One region of the Pseudomonas sp. SYWMCR5 genome, then DNA from elsewhere that is predicted to be linked to it. Evidence: predicted binding sites of a transcription regulator. Region 1 holds the regulator's gene; each other region holds the start of a gene.
What was found. The regulator sigma-54, encoded in region 1, starts transcription at its own class of promoters, with help from an activator protein. The targets are predictions, from matches to a motif close to ANTGGCATNNANNTTGCTNT.
Positions count from the first base shown of each region.

Region 2: glnA (glutamate--ammonia ligase) is a predicted target of sigma-54. The motif match lies at 2,459-2,478, and genes of this name have one in related genera.
Region 3: AC2CGW_RS01340 (flagellar basal body rod protein FlgF) is a predicted target of sigma-54. The motif match lies at 2,694-2,713, and genes of this name have one in related genera.
Region 4: AC2CGW_RS15095 (CmpA/NrtA family ABC transporter substrate-binding protein) is a predicted target of sigma-54. The motif match lies at 3,725-3,744, and genes of this name have one in related genera.

Region 1 covers NZ_JBXUNH010000004.1:108,122-113,570, forward strand. The annotation lists gene AC2CGW_RS13100 (HPr family phosphocarrier protein) at 1-267, opposite strand, end outside; gene rapZ (RNase adapter RapZ) at 288-1,142, opposite strand; gene ptsN (PTS IIA-like nitrogen regulatory protein PtsN) at 1,145-1,609, opposite strand; gene hpf (ribosome hibernation-promoting factor, HPF/YfiA family) at 1,622-1,930, opposite strand; gene AC2CGW_RS13120 (RNA polymerase factor sigma-54) at 2,009-3,502, opposite strand; gene lptB (LPS export ABC transporter ATP-binding protein) at 3,676-4,401, opposite strand; gene lptA (lipopolysaccharide transport periplasmic protein LptA) at 4,402-4,926, opposite strand; gene lptC (LPS export ABC transporter periplasmic protein LptC) at 4,913-5,449, opposite strand, start outside.
Region 2 covers NZ_JBXUNH010000006.1:15,575-21,023, reverse strand. The annotation lists gene typA (translational GTPase TypA) at 1-513, opposite strand, end outside; gene thiI (tRNA uracil 4-sulfurtransferase ThiI) at 641-2,095, opposite strand; gene glnA (glutamate--ammonia ligase) at 2,576-3,982, shown strand; gene AC2CGW_RS16570 (chorismate mutase) at 4,133-4,675, shown strand; gene glnL (nitrogen regulation protein NR(II)) at 4,939-5,449, shown strand, end outside.
Region 3 covers NZ_JBXUNH010000001.1:307,853-313,301, reverse strand. The annotation lists gene flgC (flagellar basal body rod protein FlgC) at 1-214, shown strand, start outside; gene flgD (flagellar hook assembly protein FlgD) at 231-917, shown strand; gene flgE (flagellar hook protein FlgE) at 948-2,306, shown strand; gene AC2CGW_RS01345 (hypothetical protein) at 2,379-2,561, shown strand; gene AC2CGW_RS01340 (flagellar basal body rod protein FlgF) at 2,771-3,511, shown strand; gene flgG (flagellar basal-body rod protein FlgG) at 3,560-4,345, shown strand; gene flgH (flagellar basal body L-ring protein FlgH) at 4,406-5,101, shown strand; gene AC2CGW_RS01325 (flagellar basal body P-ring protein FlgI) at 5,114-5,449, shown strand, end outside.
Region 4 covers NZ_JBXUNH010000005.1:122,534-127,982, reverse strand. The annotation lists gene rlmKL (bifunctional 23S rRNA (guanine(2069)-N(7))-methyltransferase RlmK/23S rRNA (guanine(2445)-N(2))-methyltransferase RlmL) at 1-1,767, opposite strand, end outside; gene rmf (ribosome modulation factor) at 2,316-2,531, shown strand; gene AC2CGW_RS15100 (quinone-dependent dihydroorotate dehydrogenase) at 2,634-3,656, opposite strand; gene AC2CGW_RS15095 (CmpA/NrtA family ABC transporter substrate-binding protein) at 3,785-4,999, shown strand; gene AC2CGW_RS15090 (ANTAR domain-containing response regulator) at 5,011-5,449, shown strand, end outside.

The DNA.
Region 1 (5,449 bases):
GCCTTCGTCGAAATAATTGTTGATCAACGCCACCAGTGCATCCAGTGCGTCGTTGTCCTGCTCACCCTCGGTATGCAGGTGCACCTGGGTGCCTTTACCTGCGGCCAGCATCATCACTGCCATGATGCTCTTGCCGTCCACCAGCTTGTCGGGGGCGCGCCCGACTCGAACCTGGCAGGGAAACTTCCCGGCCACGCCGACGAACTTGGCTGCCGCCCGGGCGTGCAGGCCCAGCTTGTTGATGATGGTGATTTCGCGGGCGGGCATCGTGGGGTGGATCCTGTGGGTTAGAGGTCGCGGTGACGGACCTGGACGTTTTTCAGGGTTTGCTGCAGCAGTTGTCCGAGGCGCTCGGTGATATAGACAGAGCGGTGGTGTCCGCCGGTGCAGCCGATGGCGATGGTGACATAGGCGCGGTTGCTGGCGGCAAAGCGCGGTAGCCATTTAAGCAGATAGCTGGAGATGTCCTGGAACATTTCCTCGACGTCCGGTTGTGCTGCCAGGTACTCGATCACCGGAGCTTCAAGGCCCGAGTGCTCGCGCAGCTCGGGTTTCCAGTAAGGGTTTGGCAGGCAGCGCACGTCGAACACCAAGTCGGCGTCCACCGGCATGCCGCGCTTGAAACCGAAGGATTCGACGAGAAAAGCGGTGCCGGGCTCAGGCTGGTTAAGCAGACGCAGCTTGATCGAGTCACGCAGTTGGTAAAGATTGAGGCTGGTGGTATCGATCTTGAGGTCGGCAAGGTCGGCGATGGGGCCGAGCAGCTCACTTTCGACGCGGATGGCTTCGGCGAGCGAACGGTCCGCGTTGGTCAGGGGGTGGCGACGGCGGGTTTCGGAGAACCGCTTGAGCAGCGTGTCTTCGTCGGCGTCCAGGTACAGCACGTCACACTGGATGTGACGGGCGCGCGCTTCCTCGAGCAATTCGGGGAAGCGCGACAGATGGCTGGGTAGATTGCGCGCATCGATGGACACGGCGACCTTGGGTTGCATCAGTTCGGTGTTGATCAGCGCGTTTTCCGCCAGCTGCGGCAGCAACCCGGCGGGCAGGTTGTCGATGCAGTAGTAGCCGTTGTCTTCCAGCACATCGAGCGCGGTGCTCTTGCCGGAGCCGGACCGGCCGCTGACGATGATCAGGCGCATGTTCAGTGCTCGTTCTGTGCGTCCAGGACTACCTGGTAGAGGGCTTCGCTGCTGTCGGCGGCACGCAGGCGATCACGGACTTCCTTGCGATCGAGCATGCTGGCGATCTGGCGCAGCAGTTCGAGGTGGGCATCGGTGGCCGCTTCCGGGACCAGCAGCACGAACAGCAGGTCCACGGGGGCGCCGTCGATGGCGTCGTAGTCGATGGGTGCGTCCAGGTGCAGCAGGGCGCTGACGGGGGCGGTACAACCTTCCAGACGGCAGTGGGGAATGGCGATGCCATTACCGAAGCCGGTGGAGCCCAGTTTTTCGCGAGCGATGAGCTTTTCGAAGACGTCTTGCATCGCAAGCTCAGGTACTTGCTCGGCAATCAGGGTGGCGACCTTTTCCAGGGCGCGCTTCTTGCTGCCGCCCGGCACGTTCACGAGGGAACGGCCGGGGGTCAGGATGGTTTCAAGTCGGATCATGGATGAGGGGGATCAGCGGGCAGCTGCACCTTGCAGCAGGCTTTGCTGTTTTTCCTTGTGTTTTTTCAGTTGGCGGTCGAGCTTGTCAGCCAATGCGTCGATCGCGGCATACATGTCTTGGTGTTCAGCGTTGGCGACCACTTCGCCGCCGGGAATCTGGAGTGTTGCTTCAACCTTCTGCTGCAGCTTCTCGACCTTCATGATCACCGTTGCATTGGTGATCTTGTCGAAATGCCCTTCCACGCGGGCGAGCTTCTCGAGCACGTATTCGCGCAGTGGTTGGGTGACTTCTACATGCTGGCCACTGATGTTGACTTGCATACAGCTTCTCCTTTGTTGCCCGTGCATAAAGAGGCAGGTATTGCACCTGCCACTGAAACGCTGTGGCACATCCCGGGGCTACATCAATCGCTTGCGCTCGCTCGATGGGGCAATCCCCAGCGATTCGCGGTACTTGGCGACGGTGCGGCGGGCTACCTGGATGCCTTGTGCCTCCAGTAAACCAGCGATCTTGCTGTCACTCAATGGCTTTTTCTGATTTTCCGCGGCCACCAGTTTCTTGATGATCGCGCGGATCGCCGTAGACGAGCATTCGCCGCCTTCGGCGGTGCTCACATGGCTCGAGAAAAAGTATTTCAATTCGTAGATGCCACGGGGAGTGTGCATGTACTTCTGCGTGGTGACCCGCGAAATGGTCGACTCGTGCATGCCCACCGCCTCGGCGATGTCATGCAGCACCAGGGGCTTCATGGCTTCATCGCCGTGGTCGAGGAAACCACGCTGGTGTTCGACGATCTGGGTCGCCACTTTCATCAGTGTCTCGTTGCGGCTTTGCAGGCTCTTGATGAACCAGCGCGCTTCCTGCAACTGGTTGCGCATGAAGGTGTTGTCCGCGCTGGTGTCGGCACGGCGGACGAAGCCTGCATACTGCGGATTGACCCGCAGGCGCGGCACCGCTTCCTGGTTCAGTTCGACCAGCCAGCGGTCGCTGTCCTTGCGCACGATGACGTCTGGAATCACGTACTCCGGCTCGCTCGATTCGATCTGCGAGCCCGGGCGCGGATTGAGGCTTTGCACCAGCTCGATGACCTGGCGCAGCTCGTCTTCCTTGAGCTTCATGCGACGCATGAGCTGGCTGTAGTCGCGGCTGCCGAGCAGGTCGATGTAGTCGGTGACCAGGCGCTGGGCCTCGGCCATCCACGGCACGCTCGCCGGCAGTTGGCGCAGTTGCAGCAGCAGGCATTCGCCCAGGTTGCGGGCGCCGACGCCGGCCGGCTCGAACTGCTGGATGCGGTGCAGCACGGCTTCGACTTCATCCAGCTCGATGTCCAGCTCCGGGTCGAATCCGGCGCAGATTTCCTCGAGGCTGTCTTCCAGATAGCCCTGATCGTTGATGCTGTCGATGAGAGTTACAGCGATCAGGCGGTCGGTGTCGGACATCGGTGCCAGGTTGAGCTGCCACAGCAGATGGCTCTGCAAGCTTTCGCCGGCCGAGGTGCGCGTGGTGAAGTCCCACTCGTCGTCATCGTTGCTGGGCAGGCTGCTGGCGCTGGTCTGGTAGATGTCTTCCCAGGCCGTGTCGACCGGCAATTCGTTGGGGATGCGCTCGTTCCACTCGCCCTCTTCGAGGTTTTCCGTGCTGACGGTGGTTTCCTGGAAGCTGTTGTCCTGGGCTTCGGTGGCAGGTTTGCTTTCGCCGTTTTCCGCCATCGGATCGCTGTTGTCGAAGTCGTCGCCGTCTTCCTGACGTTCGAGCATCGGATTGGACTCCAGCGCTTCCTGGATTTCCTGTTGGAGGTCCAGGGTGGAGAGCTGGAGCAGACGGATGGCCTGTTGCAACTGCGGGGTCATCGTCAGTTGCTGGCCCATTTTTAGGACGAGCGATGGTTTCATGGCTGGGGCTTAATACCTTGTTCGCCGGCGCGCATGCGCCATCCACTACAGGGCGCCGGAGCGCCAAATCTTAAGCAAGTTATATGCCTGAAATTGTAGCGTTTGCCTAGAGCACTGTAACACTTAAGCCCGTTTCACCAGGCTTTTCCAATGCTCCAGGCAGGTCCCGGGGATCAGAGACGGAACTCGTGGCCCAGGTAGACTTCCTTGACCAACTGGTTGGCCAGGATGGTCTCGGCGTCGCCTTCGGCGATCAGTTGACCATCGTTGACGATGTAGGCGGTCTCGCAGATGTCGAGTGTTTCGCGCACGTTGTGGTCGGTGATCAGCACGCCGATGCCCTTGGCCTTCAGATGGTGGATGATCTGTTTGATATCACCCACGGAAATCGGGTCGACGCCAGCGAAGGGTTCGTCCAGCAGGATGAACTTCGGTGCAGTCGCCAGGGCGCGGGCAATTTCGACGCGGCGGCGTTCGCCACCGGACAGGCTCATGCCGAGGTTGTCACGGATGTGGCTGATGTGGAACTCCTGCAGCAGGCTTTCCAACTCCTTGCGCCGTCCATCGCGGTCCAGGTCCTTGCGCGTTTCGAGGATGGCCATGATGTTGTCGGCGACCGACAGCTTGCGGAAGATCGACGCTTCCTGCGGCAGATAGCCGATGCCTGCCTGGGCCCGGCCATGCATGGGTTGGTGGCTGACATCGTGGCTGTCGATGAGCACGCGCCCTTGGTCGGCCTGGACCAGCCCCACGATCATATAGAAGCAGGTGGTCTTGCCGGCGCCGTTGGGGCCGAGCAGGCCGACGATCTGGCCGCTGTCGATCGACAGGCTGACGTCGCGGACGACCTGGCGGCCCTTGTAGCTCTTGGCCAGGTGCTGGGCTTTGAGGGTTGCCATTTACTCGGCCTTTTTCTTCGGTTGGATCACCATGTCGATACGCTGACGAGGTGCGGTCACGTTGCCACCACGACCGGCGGTCGCCACCTGAGTCTTGGTGTTGTAGACGATTTTCTCGCCTTCGGTGGTGTTGCCTTCGTTCTCGACCTTGGCGCGGTCAGTGAGGATGACGATATCCTTTTGCGCCTGGTACTGGATGGTGACGGCCCAGCCCTTCATCTTGTCGGGCTTGGCGGCGCTCTGCTGCTGCTCGAAGTAGGCCAGGTTGCCCACCGAGGTCACGACGTCGATGTCGCCCGAGGCGGCGCGAGTCATGGTGACGGTATTGCCTTTGATCATCATCGAGCCCTGAGTGATGATCACATCGCCCGTGTAGGTGGCAACGCCCTGTTTGTCGTCCAGGTGCGCGTTGTCCGCCTGGATGCGGATCGGCTGGTCACGGTCGTTCGGCAGGGCGAAGGCGCTCGCGCTTCCCAGTGCTGCGCTCAGGCTGAGCAAAAGGGGGAGGGTTTTAACGAGCCTCATACTGTCCTCTTACGTTGGACAGCAGGTCCATCCTGCCGTCTTCCAAATATGCTTTCATTCCTACGCCCGTAGTCGTGCCACCGGCGCCGTCGATTCTAACGGCTTGATCGGTCTGCGCATATTGCTTCTGCGGGAACACGGTCATCCGGCTACTGGTGATCAGGGTGTCGCGTTGTTTTTCGTCGGTGCGGGCGATCCGCACGTTGTCGATCAGTTCGACCTCGGTGCCGTCCGGATTGACCTCGGCGCGCACGCTCTGCACGTGCCATGGGAATGCTGTCCCACGGTAGATGTGCATGTCTGGCGTGGTCACCAGGGTGACTTCGCTGGCTTTCAAGTGTTCGACCTTGTCCGCGGTCATTTCGTATTGCAGCCTGCCGTCGGGCAGGAACTGTACGCTGTGGGCGTTGATCGCATAGTAGTCGATGGCGCTTTCGTCGACCTGTGCCGTGGGCTTGTCGAGGAAGCTCTCAGGGCTGATGTTCCAGTAGCCGATCGCAACCAGCAGCGCAGCGATGGCTGC
Region 2 (5,449 bases), on a different contig from region 1:
GATGCCGTTCAGGGCCGAGGCGTAGACGACTTTGAAGTCCAGCTGTTCGTCGGTGGCACCGAGGTTGTCGAACAGGTCGAAGATCTGGTCCAGAACCCAGTCAGGACGCGCGCCCGGACGGTCGACCTTGTTGATCACAACGATTGGCTTGAGGCCGGCTTCGAAGGCTTTCTTGGTTACGAAGCGGGTTTGCGGCATCGGGCCGTCCTGGGCATCGACCAGCAGCAGCACCGAGTCGACCATCGACATTACACGCTCTACCTCGCCACCGAAGTCGGCGTGGCCGGGGGTGTCGACGATGTTGATGTGGTAGCCGTTCCAGTTGATGGCGGTGTTCTTCGCCAGAATGGTAATGCCGCGCTCTTTTTCCTGGTCGTTGGAGTCCATGACGCGCTCGTCGTTGAGCTCGTTACGCTCCAGGGTGCCGGACTGGCGCAGGAGTTTGTCGACCAGGGTGGTTTTACCATGGTCAACGTGGGCGATGATGGCGATGTTACGCAGATTTTCGATCACAACTGTATCTCGTGCAGAGGATTCGGTTTGCCGCCAGTCTAGGCAGCCAATATGAAGGTAAAAGGCTCAGCGGGCCCGCAGGTCGGGAGGGCGATGGCGGATGCTGCCGCCATACAGCCCTGGCGTCTTATGCCGGACGATAAACACGCACATTGGCATGTCCCTCACTGAGCAGGTGGTGTGCGTGCAGACGGCTCATCACACCCTTGTCGCAATAAAGCAGGTACTGGCGGTTGGCATCGAGCTGCTTGAACTTGCTGTTGATCGCGTAGAACGGCAGTGCCTGGACTTCGACGCCGTCGATCTGCAGCGGTTCGTCTTCCTGGGCGTCAGGGTGACGAATGTCGATGATGATCTGGCCCGGCAGCGCCTCGGCCACTTCCTCGATCTCGATATCCTTGCCCAGCTCGTCGATCACGTGGTCGATGGAGATCAGCTTGGCGCGCTCTAGGGCGCGCTCGAGCACCGCCATGTCGAACTGCTTCTCTTCATGCTCCATGCGGTGGCGCTTGGCATGGGTGGTCGGGTTCACCGAGATCACGCCGCAGTACTCGGGCATGTGCTTGGCGAAATCGGCGGTGCCGATCTGGTAGGCGGTATCGATGATGTCCTGCTTGTGGCTGGCCAGCAGCGGGCGCAGCACCAGCTTGTCGGTGGCCGAATCGATGATCGCAAGGTTGGGCAGGGTCTGGCTGGAAACCTGCGAGATCGCCTCGCCGGTGACCAGGGCGTCGATTTCCAGGCGGTCAGCCATGCGCGCCGCGGCACGCAGCATCATGCGCTTGAGCGTCACGCCCATATAACTGTTGTCGACCTTGCCGAGAATCTCGCCGACCACTTCTTCGAACGGCACGCTGATGAACAGCACGCGCTGGCTGCTGCCGTATTTCTTCCACAGGTAGTGCGCGACTTCCATCACCCCCAGCTCGTGGGCACGGCCACCGAGGTTGAAGAAGCAGAAGTGGGTCATCAGGCCGCGGCGCATCATCTGGTAGGCGGCCACGGTGGAGTCGAAACCACCGGACATCAGCACCAGCGTCTGCTCCAGCGCACCCAACGGGTAGCCGCCGATGCCATTGTGCTGGTTGTGGATGACGTACAGGCGCTGATCGCGGATCTCGATACGCACCATCACTTCGGGGGTCTTCAGGTCGATGCCGGCGGCGCCGCACTGCTGGCGCAGCTGGCTGCCGACGTAGCGATCGACGTCCATCGAGGTGAAGTCGTGGTGGCCACCGCGCTTGCAGCGCACAGCGAAACGCTTGCCGGCCAGCAGGTGGCCGAAGTGCTGCCTGCATTTGTCGACGATGTCGTCGAAGTCGCCCAGCGGATATTCCTGCACCTGCAGGAAGTGGGTGATCCCTGGGGTGCAGGTCAGGCGTTCGATCATCTCGCGCTGGATCTTCTCGTCCTCGATGCGGGTGACCACTTCGAGGTTATCCCAGACACCATCGACCACGAGCTCCGGATCCAGATCCTTGAGCACGTTGCGGATGTTCTTGCCGAGCTGGCGGATGAAGCGCTTGCGCACCGGCCGGCTCTTGATGGTGATCTCTGGGAAGACTTTGACGATAAGTTTCATTGAGTTAACAGCGCGCCCGGGGCCTGCCGAAAATGAGGGGCGCGAATTATAGCGGAAATGGCTCGAGGTTTGAGCAACTTTTGATCAGAGGTTTGTTCGAGGGCTTTCGGGTGGGATTGATGGCGCTTGCAAAGGCCCTTTCGCGGGCAAGCCCGCTCCTACAGGATCTGCGCCCACCGGCAACCCCGTGGGAGCGGGCTTGCCCGCGAAGAGGCCCTCAAAAAACGCATCACGCACAAATAAGCGCACCAAAATGAAGCATTGTCGCAAGGAAATGCCTTTTATGAGTGCACAGCCTCACACCCTTCCCTCGCCAAACGCCCGCAAACGCCCATTTTCATGGCGCCATCGCCATTTTCGGGCACTGGCATGCAATTTGCTCCCTTGTGATGCAGGTAAGCTTGGCCGACTATCCGCGCCCGGCGACACCCTTTTTCCAGGGCAGCGGCCAAGCGCACCCTAGACCATCCGGAGGACAACATGTCGAAGTCGGTTCAACTCATCAAAGATCATGACGTCAAGTGGATTGATCTGCGTTTCACGGACACCAAAGGCAAACAGCACCACGTCACCATGCCGGCTCGCGATGCGCTGGATGAAGACTTCTTCGAAGCTGGCAAGATGTTCGACGGCTCCTCCATCGAGGGCTGGAAAGGCATCGAAGCTTCCGACATGATCCTGCTGCCGGACGACTCGTCCGCCGTGCTGGACCCGTTCACCGAAGAGCCGACCCTGATCCTGGTCTGCGACGTGATCGAGCCGTCCACCATGCAAGGCTACGACCGCGACCCACGCGCCATCGCCAAGCGTGCCGAAGAGTTCCTGAAGAGCACCGGCATCGGCGACACCGTGTTCGTCGGCCCGGAGCCTGAGTTCTTCATCTTCGACCAGGTGAAGTTCAAGTCGGACATCTCCGGCTCGATGTTCAAGATCTACTCCGAACAAGGCTCCTGGATGACCGACCAGGACGTCGAAGGCGGCAACAAGGGCCACCGCCCTGCCGTCAAAGGCGGCTACTTCCCGGTTCCGCCGTGCGACCACGACCACGAAATCCGTACTGCCATGTGCAACGCCATGGAAGAAATGGGCCTGGTCATCGAAGTTCACCACCACGAAGTGGCGACTGCCGGCCAGAACGAGATCGGTGTGAAGTTCAACACCCTGGTCACCAAGGCTGACGAAGTCCAGACCCTGAAGTACTGCGTGCACAACGTCGCCGACGCCTACGGCAAGACCGCAACCTTCATGCCGAAGCCGCTGTACGGCGACAACGGCTCGGGCATGCACGTTCACATGTCGATCTCCAAGGACGGCAAGAACACCTTCTCCGGCGAAGGCTATGCCGGCCTGTCCGACACCGCCCTGTACTTCATCGGCGGTATCATCAAGCACGGTAAGGCCCTGAACGGCTTCACCAACCCGGCCACCAACTCCTACAAGCGTCTGGTACCAGGCTTCGAAGCCCCGGTCATGCTGGCCTACTCGGCCCGTAACCGTTCGGCCTCGATCCGTATTCCTTACGTTTCCAGCCCGAAAGCCCGCCGCATCGAAGCGCGCTTCCCGGACCCGGCTGCCAACCCGTACCTGTGCTTCGCCGCACTGCTGATGGCCGGTCTGGACGGTATCCAGAACAAGATCCACCCAGGCGATGCCGCCGACAAGAACCTGTACGACCTGCCGCCTGAAGAGGCCAAGGAAATCCCACAGGTTTGCGGTAGCCTGAAAGAAGCCCTGGAAGAGCTGGACAAGGGCCGTGCGTTCCTGACCAAGGGCGGCGTGTTCTCCGACGACTTCATCGATGCCTACATCGAGCTGAAGTCCGAAGAAGAAATCAAGGTCCGTACCTTCGTTCACCCGCTGGAATACGACCTGTACTACAGCGTTTGATGCGCGCGGCGCTTGCGCCGTGACCGTCTAGAGAAACGGCCTCCTTCGGGAGGCCGTTTCTGTTTTTACACTCAAGCCATTCGGACGCATCCTACTGGTGCACCGAGCAGCATTGGCCACACTCGCATCTCCACCTGCCAGGAGATTCCCATGCACCCACTGCCACTTGCCCTGCTCTGCGTCATTGCCCTGTCCGGCTGCGTGAACGCCACCCCACCCGACACCACCTTCGACCCGCTGCTCGACAGCATCGAACAACGGCTGGATATCGCCCAGGCGGTCGCCCTGCATAAATGGGATCGCCAGCAGCCGGTGCAGGACAGCCCTCGCGAACGACAGGTGCTGTTGAACGTGAGCCAGCTTGCCCCCGAGCACGGGCTGGATCCGGCACGCGCCAGCCAGTTCTTCAGCGACCAGATAGAAGCCAACAAGCTCAGGCAGTACCACCTGCTCACGCAATGGCACCTGCTGCAAAAAGCCCCCGACATCCCACGCCAGGACCTCGCCAGCGAGATCCGTCCGCGCCTGGACCTGCTGCAAGGCCGACTGCTCGACGCCCTCGCCCGCTTCGACCAGGCGCCTCCCGCGCAGTGCGGCCACGCACTGGCCGAAGCCATTGCCTTGCGCTCCAGCGACGCCCCGCGTCGGCTGCTCCTCATCCGGGCCACCGCCAACCTCTGCCAACGCCCCTGAGGCCCTATGCTCTATATTGGTGCACAAAACCGCTGAACGCCCTGCAATGCACCCCAAATTAGGTCAGGAGAATCGGTAAACCAGGCTTTTCTGAGCCGATTTTGCGCATACCCAGCGCTTTATCGGGCAATTCCGCTTCTTTTCGGAGCCTTGGTTTGTTTCTTGCATTTTCAGGCTATCAGCGGAATACCAGCGTGCCCGCCCCTGGCTCGACCAGGGGCGCCATGTGCCAGAACAGCGCCAAAAGAGGTCAACGACGCCCCATGACCATCAGCGATGCACAGCACCGTCTGCTACTGGACAACCTGACCACTGCCACCTTGCTGCTCAACAGCGAACTGCGCCTTGAGTACATGAACCCGGCAGCGGAAATGCTCCTGGCCGTCAGCGGCCAGCGCAGCCATGGCCAGTTCATCAGTGAACTGTTCACCGAATCGACCGAGGCGCTCAACTCCCTGCGCCAGGCCGTGGAGCAGGCGCACCCGTTCACCAAGCGCGAAGCCCAACTGACCTCGTTGACCGGCCAGAGCATCACCGTCGACTACGCCGTGACGCCGATCCTGCACCAGGGCAACACCCTGCTGCTGCTCGAAGTCCACCCGCGCGACCGCCTGCTGCGCATCACCAAGGAAGAAGCGCAGCTGAGCAAGCAGGAAACCACCAAGATGCTGGTGCGCGGCCTCGCCCATGAGATCAAGAACCCGCTCGGCGGCATCCGCGGCGCCGCCCAGCTGCTGGCCCGCGAGCTGCCCGAAGATGGCCTGCGCGACTACA
Region 3 (5,449 bases), on a different contig from region 1:
CAAGGGGATCATCGAGGACCAGAGCAACCTGGAAGCCCGCTACGAGCCCAATCATCCGGCGGCGAACAAGGACGGCTACGTCTACTACCCGAACGTCAACGTGGTCGAGGAGATGGCTGACATGATCTCCGCCAGCCGTGCGTTCCAGACCAACGCCGAGCTGATGAACACCGCCAAGACCATGATGCAGAAGGTGCTGACCCTGGGTCAGTGATTGAGGAGCGCAAAGCATGGCAGTCAATGTTAATGATGTGCTCGCCAATTCCGGTGTGAGCAACGGCACCAAGAAGCCAGCCAGCGAGCCGACCGACAAGAACGCGCTCGGCAAGGATGCCTTCTTGCAGTTGCTGGTCACCCAGATGCAGCACCAGAACCCGCTCGATCCGCAGGACAACGGTGAGTTCGTTGCCCAGCTTGCGCAGTTCAGCAGCCTGGAGGGTATCCAGACCCTCAACGAGTCGGTCAACGCCATTACCGGTTCGCTGGGTTCGTCCCAGGCGCTGCAGGCGTCGTCGCTGGTCGGCCGCTCGGTGATCGTGCAGAACGACAAGGCGTTGGTCGATCCGACCAAGAGCTTCAATGGTCAGGTCGTGGTGCCGCAGAACATCGAGAGCGGCAAGGTCACGATCAAGGACAAGGATGGCAACGTCGTCAAGACCATCCAGTTGGGCGAACAGAAGAAGGGCACTGCCGACTTCATCTGGGATGGCACCAACGACAAGGGCGAGAAGGTCGCTGCAGGCAACTACACCTTTACCGCGACGACCACCGTCGATGGCAAGGCTCAGGAGATGTACACGCTGCTGCCAGCCACCGTCACCAGTGTCACCGTGGGTGGCACTGGCGGCGAGATGATGCTCAACCTGGCCGGTATCGGCAAGGTCGGCATCTCCAAAGTACAAACCATCGGAATCTAAGGCCGGCCTGTTCGGCAGAAGGAGCAATGCATGTCTTTCAATATCGGCCTTAGCGGTCTCTACGCAGCCAACAAGCAACTCGACGTTACCGGCAACAACATCGCCAACGTCAATACCACCGGTTTCAAGTCGTCGCGTGCCGAGTTCGCCGACGTCTACGCCGGCGCCAACCGCCTGGGCGTGGGCCAGAACCAGGTCGGTAACGGTGTGCGCCTGGCGGCCGTGTCGCAGCAGTTCACCCAGGGTGACGTGAACAACACTGGCAACGTGCTGGACATGGGGATCCAGGGCCAGGGCTACTTCGTCCTGTCCGACAACGGCTCGCTGACCTACACCCGTGCCGGTGCCTTCCGCACCGACAAGGACAACAACGTGGTGACCTCCGACGGCCTGAACCTGCAAGGCTATGCTGCCGACAGCACCGGCAAGATCCAGAAGGGCATCCTCACCAACCTGAAGATCGATACCTCGGCGCTGGCCCCCAAGGCCACTACCCTGATCGACCAGGGCATCAACCTGAACTCCTCCGCCGACACCATCCCGCTGGAGGTGTCCGACGGCGCGACCCCACCGGTGATGGTGCCGAACAAGCCGTTCGACCCGGCCGACCAGTCGACCTACACCAAGTCCTTCCCGACCAAGGTGTACGACAGCCAGGGTAACGAGCACACCATGGAGCAGTTCTACCGCAAGACCGGCACCAACGAGTGGACCATGTACACCCTGGTCGATGGTCGCAACCCGCTCAACCCGAGTAGCACCACGCCGCTGACCGGCACCATGACTTTCAACTCCGACGGCAGCATCAAGGCCATGACCACCGACAACACCACGGTGCCGGCGGCCAACTGGAGCGTGACCAACAACACCTTCAGCCTCAAGGGCTGGATCCCGGCCGCGAAGGATGCCGCAGGCAACTGGGCGGCCAACGGTTCGGATGGCAATGCCGACGGCATGCGCCTGGCCATGAACAGCACCACCTCGTACAACACCGAGACCGCGCGCATGTCGCAGAATCAGGACGGCTATGCCACCGGCATCCTGTCGAGCCTGTCGATCGACTCGACCGGGGTGATGTTCGCAAGCTTCAGCAACCAGCAGTCTCGCGCCATCGGCCAGGTTGCGATTGCCAGCTTCGCCAACGACCAGGGCCTGCAGCAGATCGGCGGTACGCGTTGGAAAGAGACCTTCTCCTCGGGTATTCCAGGCATCGACGCGCCGAAGACCGGCACCCTGGGCTCGGTCGAGTCCAACTCGCTGGAAGCGTCCAACGTCAACCTGACCCAGGAGCTGGTCGAGCTGATCAAGGCGCAGAGCAACTACCAGGCCAACGCCAAGACCATCTCCACCGAAAGCACCATCATGCAGACCATCATCCAGATGACCTGATGGTCGCTGGCTGAGCGTGTCTGGACGAACCCCTTTCCCGTGAAGGGGTTCGTCGTTTTTGCAGGAGGGATCATGAGGAAACTGACTGTCGCGCTGTTGGCGGCGGCATGCCTGCTCCAGGCTCAGGCCGGTACTGCGCCGTGGTGGCGCTGGGAAAGCCAGGTGGATGGGCGACTGGTGTGTTCGCAGTGGTCGCCGGGGGAGGGCTGGAAGCGGTTTGCCGGGCCGTACAACAATGGTGGGTGTCGCGATTAGCAATACCGCCACTGCTGAACTTTGGCACCCCCTTGCCGCCAGCGGCAAAGCAGCGCCGGATAACCGACGTTGCACCCTCGACGAAAACCACCAAAGGCCCGTATCCACGGGCTTTTTCTTGCCTCGGGAAAAGTTGGTTCGGAACTTGCTTTACAGCCTGCATAGCAACGGTGAGCGGCAATCGATCGCCAGTGCAGTGGAGGATGACTGTGGACAAGATGCTTTACGTGGCCATGACCGGCGCCGCCCAGAACGCGGTGGCACAGAAGGCCCACGCCAACAACCTGGCGAACGTTTCCACCACCGGTTTTCAGCGTGACCTGGAGCAGGCGCGCTCGATGCCGGTGTTCGGCGACAGCTTTCCGGCGCGTGCCTTCGCCATGAGCGAGCGGCCTGCCACCGACTTTACCGCAGGCCCGATGATCGAGACTGGTCGCGAGCTGGACGTGGCGGTCAGCGGCAACGGTTTCATCGCCGTGCAGGCCCCGGATGGCAGCGAAGCCTATGTGCGCACCGGCAGCCTGAACATCGACGCCCTCGGCGTGTTGCGTGCCGGCAATGGCATGCCGGTGATCGGCAACGGTGGCCCGATCGCCATTCCGCCAGAGCAGAAGGTCGAGGTCGGTGACGATGGCACCATCAGCATCCGCGCCATGGGTGAAGACCCGCGCGTCATGGCCGAGGTCGATCGGATCAAGCTGGTCAACCCCGATATCAAGAGCATCAGCAAAGGCCTCGATGGCCTGATCCATACCAACAGCGGCCAGCCGGCCGATGCGGACGTCAATGTCCGCGTGGTGTCGGGCTTCCTCGAGGGCAGCAACGTCAATGCCGTCGAAGAGATGACTTCGGTGCTGGCCCTGTCCCGCCAGTTCGAGCTGCACGTCAAGATGATGAAGACCGCCGAGCAGGGCGACGAAGCCATGGCTCGGGTTTTGCAAATCAGCTAATCACTTTTGAACGGGTGCCGTAAAACAGGCGCACGAGGAGAACACTAAATGCTTCCGGCTCTCTGGGTCGCTAAAACCGGCCTGTCCGCACAGGACACCAACCTGACGGTCATCTCCAACAACCTGGCCAACGTCTCGACCACCGGCTTCAAGCGCGACCGTGCCGAGTTCCAGGACCTGCTGTACCAGACCAAGCGTCAGCCTGGTGCCCAGTCGACCCAGGACAGCGAGCTGCCTTCGGGCCTGCAGGTCGGTACCGGTGTGCGCATCGTCGGCACCCAGAAGAACTTCCAGACTGGCAGCCTGCAGACCACCGAAAACCCGCTGGATCTCGCGGTCAACGGTCGTGGTTTCTTCCAGGTCCTGCAGCCAGACGGCACTGTCTCCTACACCCGTGACGGCACCTTTCACCTGAACTCCGATGGCCAGGTCGTGACCGCCAATGGTTTCGCCCTCGAGCCTGCCATCGTCGTGCCGCCGGAGGCCCAGACCTTCACCGTCGGCCAGGACGGCACCGTGTCGATCACCACCACCGGCAACCCTGCTGCGCAGATCATCGGCAACATCCAGACCGCAGACTTCATCAACCCGGCCGGCCTGCAGGCGATCGGCAACAACCTGTTCTTCGAGACCGCCGCCAGCGGTGCGCCGCAGGTCGGCACCCCGGGCCTGAACGGTTTCGGCACCACTCTGCAGCAGACCCTGGAAAACTCCAACGTCAGCACCGTTGAAGAGCTGGTGAACATGATCACCACCCAGCGCGCCTACGAGATGAACTCCAAGGTCATCTCCACCGCCGACCAGATGTTGTCGTTCGTCACCCAGCAACTGTAAGTCCTGGCTCTAGCTACCCGGCCGCTGTTGCAGCGCCTGTTACACCGTGAGGTAAGCGTCATGAATCGTCTGTTGTCCGTCGTCGCCCTGGGAGGGGCTGTGTTGCTGGCCGGTTGCGTTGCGCCGACGGCAAAGCCCAACGACCCGTACTACGCGCCTGTACTGCCGCGTACACCTTTGCCGTCGGCGGCCAACAACGGTTCGATCTACCAGGCCGGTTTCGAGCAGAACATGTATGGCGATCGCAAGGCGTTTCGTGTTGGTGACATCATCACCATCACCCTCAACGAGCGTACCTCGGCGAGCAAGAACGCCGGTTCCCAGATCCAGAAGGACAGCAACGCCAATATCGGCCTGACCTCGCTGTTCGGGACGACGCCCAACACCAACAACCCGTTCGGCGGTGGCGACCTGTCGCTCAACGCCGGGTACAAGGGTGAGCGCGCCACCAAAGGTGCCAGCCAGGCCAGCCAGGGCAATACCTTGACCGGCTCCATCACCGTTACCGTGGCCGATGTGCTGCCCAACGGCATCATCGCCGTGCGCGGCGAGAAGTGGATGACCCTCAACACCGGCGAAGAGCTGGTACGCATCGCCGGCCTGATCCGCGCCGACGACATCGCCACCGACAACACCGTGCCGTCCACGCGTGTGGCCGACGCGCGCATCACCTATTCGGGCACCGGCTCCTTCGCCGATGCCAGCCAGCCCGGGTGGCTGGACCGCTTCTTCATGAGCCCGCTTTGGCCCTTCTGAGTACGGATGACCATGTTCAACGCCAGGCAGTTGATTGCCGCGACCTTGCTCCTGTCCTTCGCGTTCGGCGCCCACGCCGAGCGCCTGAAGGATATCGCCAGCATTTCCGGCGTGCGCGCCAACCAGTTGATCGGCTACGGCCTGGTGGTGGGGCTCAACGGGACGGGTGACCAGACCACCCAGACCCCGTTCACCCTGCAGACCTTCAACAACATGCTGTCGCAGTTCGGCATCAAGGTGCCGCCAGGTTCGGGCAACGTGCAGTTGAAGAACGTCGCTGCGGTGTCGGTGCACGCCGACCTGCCGGCCTTCGCCAAGCCGGGGCAGGTGATCGACATCACCGTGTCC
Region 4 (5,449 bases), on a different contig from region 1:
CTTGGCCGCATGCACGGTGGCGGTTGCGGTGTAGCAGAACAGGTTGAGGAAGCGCTTGCCGGCCGCTTCGCGCTGGATACGCAGGCGAATCGGGCGGTGATCGAGGAACAGGCCGGTGTCCAGGTAGTCAGTCAGGTTGACCAGCAGCTTGACGCCACCTTCACTGACTTCCTGGAAGCGCCCTTCCGTGGCCTGACGCTCATACTGGCGCGTACCGCCCTGGCGCTCGCGGCGCTTGAGCACCACGCGCTGAGGATCGACACCCAGGGCCTGGGGAATCGCCGCCAGAGCGTCGAGCAGGCGGGCCTGGGCCTTGTCCGGATCGACCGAACGCGGCGCCGCATACTCCTGGACATGTACCCAATCCTGATAGAGGTCGACCGCCAGGGCATACTCGGGCATGTCGGCATCATACAGACGGTAGCAGTCAATCTGCTCGCGGCGAGCCCACTTGCCCAGTTGCTTGAGGTTCTTCTGCAGCCGGTTGGCGAACATCTGCGCGCCTTCGGAAAGACGTGCCGGTTCATGGGCCACGGCCGGTGCCGCACGCGAGTCGCCGGCTTGATCATCGGCCGGGCGACGCTCGCCGGTCACGAACTGGTCGGGCTGGACCTTGAACAGCAACAGCTTGCACGGCAGCGCGCCGTTCCAGAACGCATATTGCTTGTGGCTGCGGATGCCCATGCGCTTGCCCAGCTCGGGTGCGCCGGTGAACACCGCCGCCTCCCAGCCCATGCAGGCCTGGCGCAGGCGTTCGCCGAGGTTCTGGTAGAGGTACAGCAGGCTCGCCTCGTCTCCCAGGCGCTCGCCATAGGGCGGGTTGCTGATGACCAGGCCTTTCTGGTTCTGGTCCGGGCGCGGCTCGAAGCTGGCGACTTCGCCCTGGTAGATCTTCACCCAGTCCCCCAGGCCTGCGCGCTCGACGTTGTTGCGTCCGGGCTGAATCAACCGCGGGTCAGCCTCATAGCCGCGAATCCACAACGGCGGCTTGGCCAGGCCCGCCTGAGCACGGGCCTGGGCCTCGCCGTGCACCTTGCGCCACAGCGCCGGGACATGGCCCTGCCAGGCACTGAAGCCCCAACGCTCGCGCTTGAGATTCGGTGCAATATCGGCGGCAATCATTGCAGCTTCGACGAGGAAGGTCCCGACACCGCACATAGGGTCTGCCAACGCGCCGCCCTCGGCGGCAATACGCGGCCAACCGGCGCGAATCAGCACCGCAGCAGCCAGGTTTTCCTTGAGCGGCGCAGCACCTTGCTGCAGGCGATAGCCGCGCTGGTGCAGGCTGTGGCCGGAAAGGTCGATGGACAGGATGGCCTCGCCACGGTCCAGGCGCAGGTGCACACGCAGGTCGGGGTCGATCTTGTCCACCGACGGGCGCTGGCCTTCACGGTTGCGCAGCTTGTCGACAATCGCGTCCTTGACCTTGAGCGCGCCAAAGTGAGTGTTGTCGATACCCGATCCATGGCCACTGAACTCGACCGCCAGGGTGCCGTCGGCGGCCAGGTGGTCCTGCCAGTCGACACCGTGCACGCCATCATAGAGATCATCGGCGTTCTTCATGGCAAAGCGCTTGACCACCAACAGCACGCGGTTGGCCAAGCGTGACCAGAGACACAGCCGGTAGGCGGTTTCCATGTCGGCCGCGCCGCGGATTGCCGAGGTATGCTCGCGCACATCGGCCAGGCCCAGGCCGCGGGCTTCTTCCGCCAGCAGCCCTTCCAGGCCTTTGGGGCAGGTGAGATAGAGTTCGAATGAGTCCGACATGTAGATTCCAGAGCCTCTGGGCTGTGTGCTGGCAACGCGACGCATCGCTGTTGCCTGAGTTTGCCGGATACCCTTCCAGCAGGTATCCGGGTGGCGTGCCGATCATTCGGCAAACCCGGCCACCCGATCGACAACCGACGCCGGGTGGCGCAAAAGGGTTTGATCGTCGGGCAGTGTGAAAATTTCGTCTAACGAAGGCATCGGTGTGACCCTTCGTCGCATTACCAGATGTTGCGTCAGTTCGATGGCGCCAATGGCCAAATGATTTCAACCACCAGCAAACCCTCATCATAGCGGGACAAAACCTAAACAAGGTTGAGTCGCATTTATTTACTTATCCCCTCACCCCTGGAAAGGTTACGTCCTTATGACAAATTGATCATTCACACTGTGACTCGCATTGGTTAGAACTGACCTCAGGCCGCCTCGCAACGGGACGGCACTTTCAGCTCGCCACGCCGGCAGCGAGCGCAAACCGGCAGAAAGATTCTGCCCGGCCTCGGAGAGGCCGACGGGACATTACAGTCAACAAGTGAGGGCAACACCCTATGAGAAGACTTAAGCGTGATCCGTTGGAAAGAGCATATTCACGTGGCTACCAATACGGGGTAACCGGCAAATCCCGCGAACTTTGCCCCTTCAATCTGCCATCCGTTCGCCAGGCATGGATCAACGGTTGGCGTGAAGGTCGCGGCGACAACTGGGACGGCATGACCGGCACCGCTGGCATCCAGAGACTCAACGAAAATCACGCCGTTGGCTGAACGAGGACACTGAATTCGAGTCACCATGCACGCCCCATCCGGGCGGCGGGCTAAGGCCCAGGGGCCCCTTCAAGGGGCCCTTTTTATTGGGCCGCGTCTTTGTTAGCGGGGCAGCGCGGCAATCGCATCGACTGCCTCGCGGATCAGTGCCGGGCCTTTGTAGATGAAGCCCGAATAGATCTGCACCAGGCTCGCACCGGCTGCGATCTTCTCCGCAGCATGGCGCCCTTCGGTGATCCCGCCCGCCGCGATGATCGGCAACTTGCCGCCCAGTTCAGCAGCCAGCACCTTGACGATGTGAGTGCTCTTCTCCAGCACCGGCGCTCCGGAAAGCCCACCCGCCTCGCCCCCGAACGGCAGCCCCTCGACCCCTTCGCGCCCCAAAGTGGTATTGGTCGCGATTACCGCATCCATGCCCGACTCGACCAGGGCTGCCGCCACCAGCGCGGTTTCCTCATCGCTCATGTCCGGTGCAATCTTGATCGCCAGCGGCACGCGTTTGCCGTGCTCGCTCGCCAGCTGTTCGCGACGCTCGGCCAACGCGTCGAGCAGTTGCTTGAGCGAATCACCAAATTGCAGGCTGCGCAGGCCGGGAGTGTTGGGCGAGCTGACGTTGACCGTGATGTAGCTGGCCTGGGTGTAGACTTTTTCCAGGCAGATCAGGTAGTCGTCCTGGGCACGCTCGACCGGCGTGTCGAAATTCTTACCGATGTTGATGCCCAGCACCCCGCCATAACGCGCCGCGCGCACCCGTTCCAGCAGGTGATCCACACCCAGGTTGTTGAAGCCCATGCGGTTGATGATCGCAGTCGCTTCCGGCAGGCGGAACAACCGTGGCTTCGGATTGCCAGGCTGTGGTCGCGGGGTGACAGTGCCGATCTCGACGAAGCCGAAGCCCAGCTGGGCGAAGCCATCGATGGCCGCGCCGTTCTTGTCCAGGCCTGCGGCAAGGCCCACGGGGTTGGCAAAGTTCAAGCCCATGACGGTCACCGGCACCGAGGCCGGACGCTTGCACAGCAGGCCATTGAGACCAAGGCGGCCACCGGCGCCGATGAGGTCGAGCGACAGGTCGTGGGAGGTTTCCGGGGAGAGCTTGAACAGCAGCTGGCGGGCCAGGGTATACATGGGCAGGCAGGACTCGGGGGTGAGTGAGGGATGCGATTATAGCCAGCGCGCCGTCCGCGCGACAGGGCCTTGGCACATGGGTTGCTTCGAAGCGCTGGCAACCCGATCGGTACGGGTGAGGATATTTCGTGAACACAGCCCCTCCGACAACACCCTTGGCCTGGGTCAACGGCAGCGATGCACCCGAGAAACCCAGCCTGAACATCGGTTTCATGGCCCTGACCGACTGCGCCTCGGTGGTGGTCGCGGCCACGCAGGGCTTCGCACAACTCCAGGGTCTGACCCTCAATCTGCAGCGTCAGGCTTCCTGGGCCGGCACCCGAGACAAACTCGCCAGCGGCGAACTGGATGCTGCCCACTGCCTGTATGGGCTGGTCTACGCCATGCACCTGGGCATGGGCGGTGTCGCGGCCAACGATATGGCGGTGCTCATGGGCCTGAACCAGAATGCCCAGGCGATCAACCTTTCCCCCGCGTTGCAGCGCAAGGGCGTGACCAGCCCTGAAGCACTGGCGCGACTGGTGCACCAGCATGGCGCACGCCTGACCTTCGCCCAGACGTTTCCCACTGGCACCCATGCCATGTGGCTGTACTACTGGCTGGCCAGCCAGGGCATCCACCCGCTGCACGATGTCGACAGCGTGGTGGTGCCACCGGCACAGATGGTCGCGCACCTGCAGGCCGGGCGCATTGACGGCTTCTGTGCTGGCGAACCCTGGTCGGCAGACGCCGTGGCACAGGACCAGGGCTTCACCCTGGCCACCAGTCAATCGATCTGGCCGGACCATCCGGAAAAGGTCCTGGCCAGCACCCGCGCCTTCGTCGAGCACTACCCCAACAGCGCCCGCGCGCTGGTCAAGGCGATACTCGCCGCCAGCCGCTTCATCGAGCAAAGCCCGGAAAATCGCCGGGGCACGGCGCAACTGCTCAGCGGCAGGGCCTACCTGGATACGCCAGCCAGCAACATCGAGCCACGCCTGCTCGGCGACTACCACGACGGGCTGGGCAATCGATGGCAGGATCGTCACGCCCTGCGCGTGCATGACCAAGGTCGGGCGAACCTGCCCTATCTGTCCGACGGCATGTGGTTCATGACCCAATTCCGCCGCTGGGGCCTGCTGCGCGAGGACCCGGACTACCTGGCAGTGGCCTCTCGCGTACAGCAACTGACGCTGTACCGCGAAGCAGCCCAGGCCGTGGGCGTGTCCTGCGCCGACGCACCGATGCGCAGCAGCCTGCTGATCGACGGCATCCGCTGGGACGGCAGCGATCCCCATGCCTATGCCCGCAGTTTCCGCCTGCACGCTCTGGATGATGCCCCGCACGTGCGGGTTGGTTCGTGAAGGTGGCCACCATGCTGCGTGTTCTGCTGATCGATGATACCGAGAAGAAGGTTGGCCGCCTCAAGGCTGCCTTGATCGAATCTGGCTTCGATGTGATCGAGGCGCCGGGGCTGACCATCGACCTGCCCAGCTGCGTCGAAACGGTGCGTCCGGATGTTGTGCTGATCGATACCGAGTCACCGGGTCGCGATGTGATGGAGCAGGTGGTGCTGGTCAGCCGGGATCAGCCACGGCCAATCGTACTGTTTACCGACGAGCATGATCCGGGGGTGATGCGCCAGGCGATCCAGGCCGGCGTCAGCGCCTACATCGTCGAAGGCATCCATGCGGCGCGCCTGCAGCCGATTCTCGACGTGGCCATGGCTCGCTTCGAGAGCGACCAGGCGCTCAAGGCGCAACTGCTGGCTCGCGACCAGCAACTGGCCGAACGCAAGCGCATCGAACAGGCCA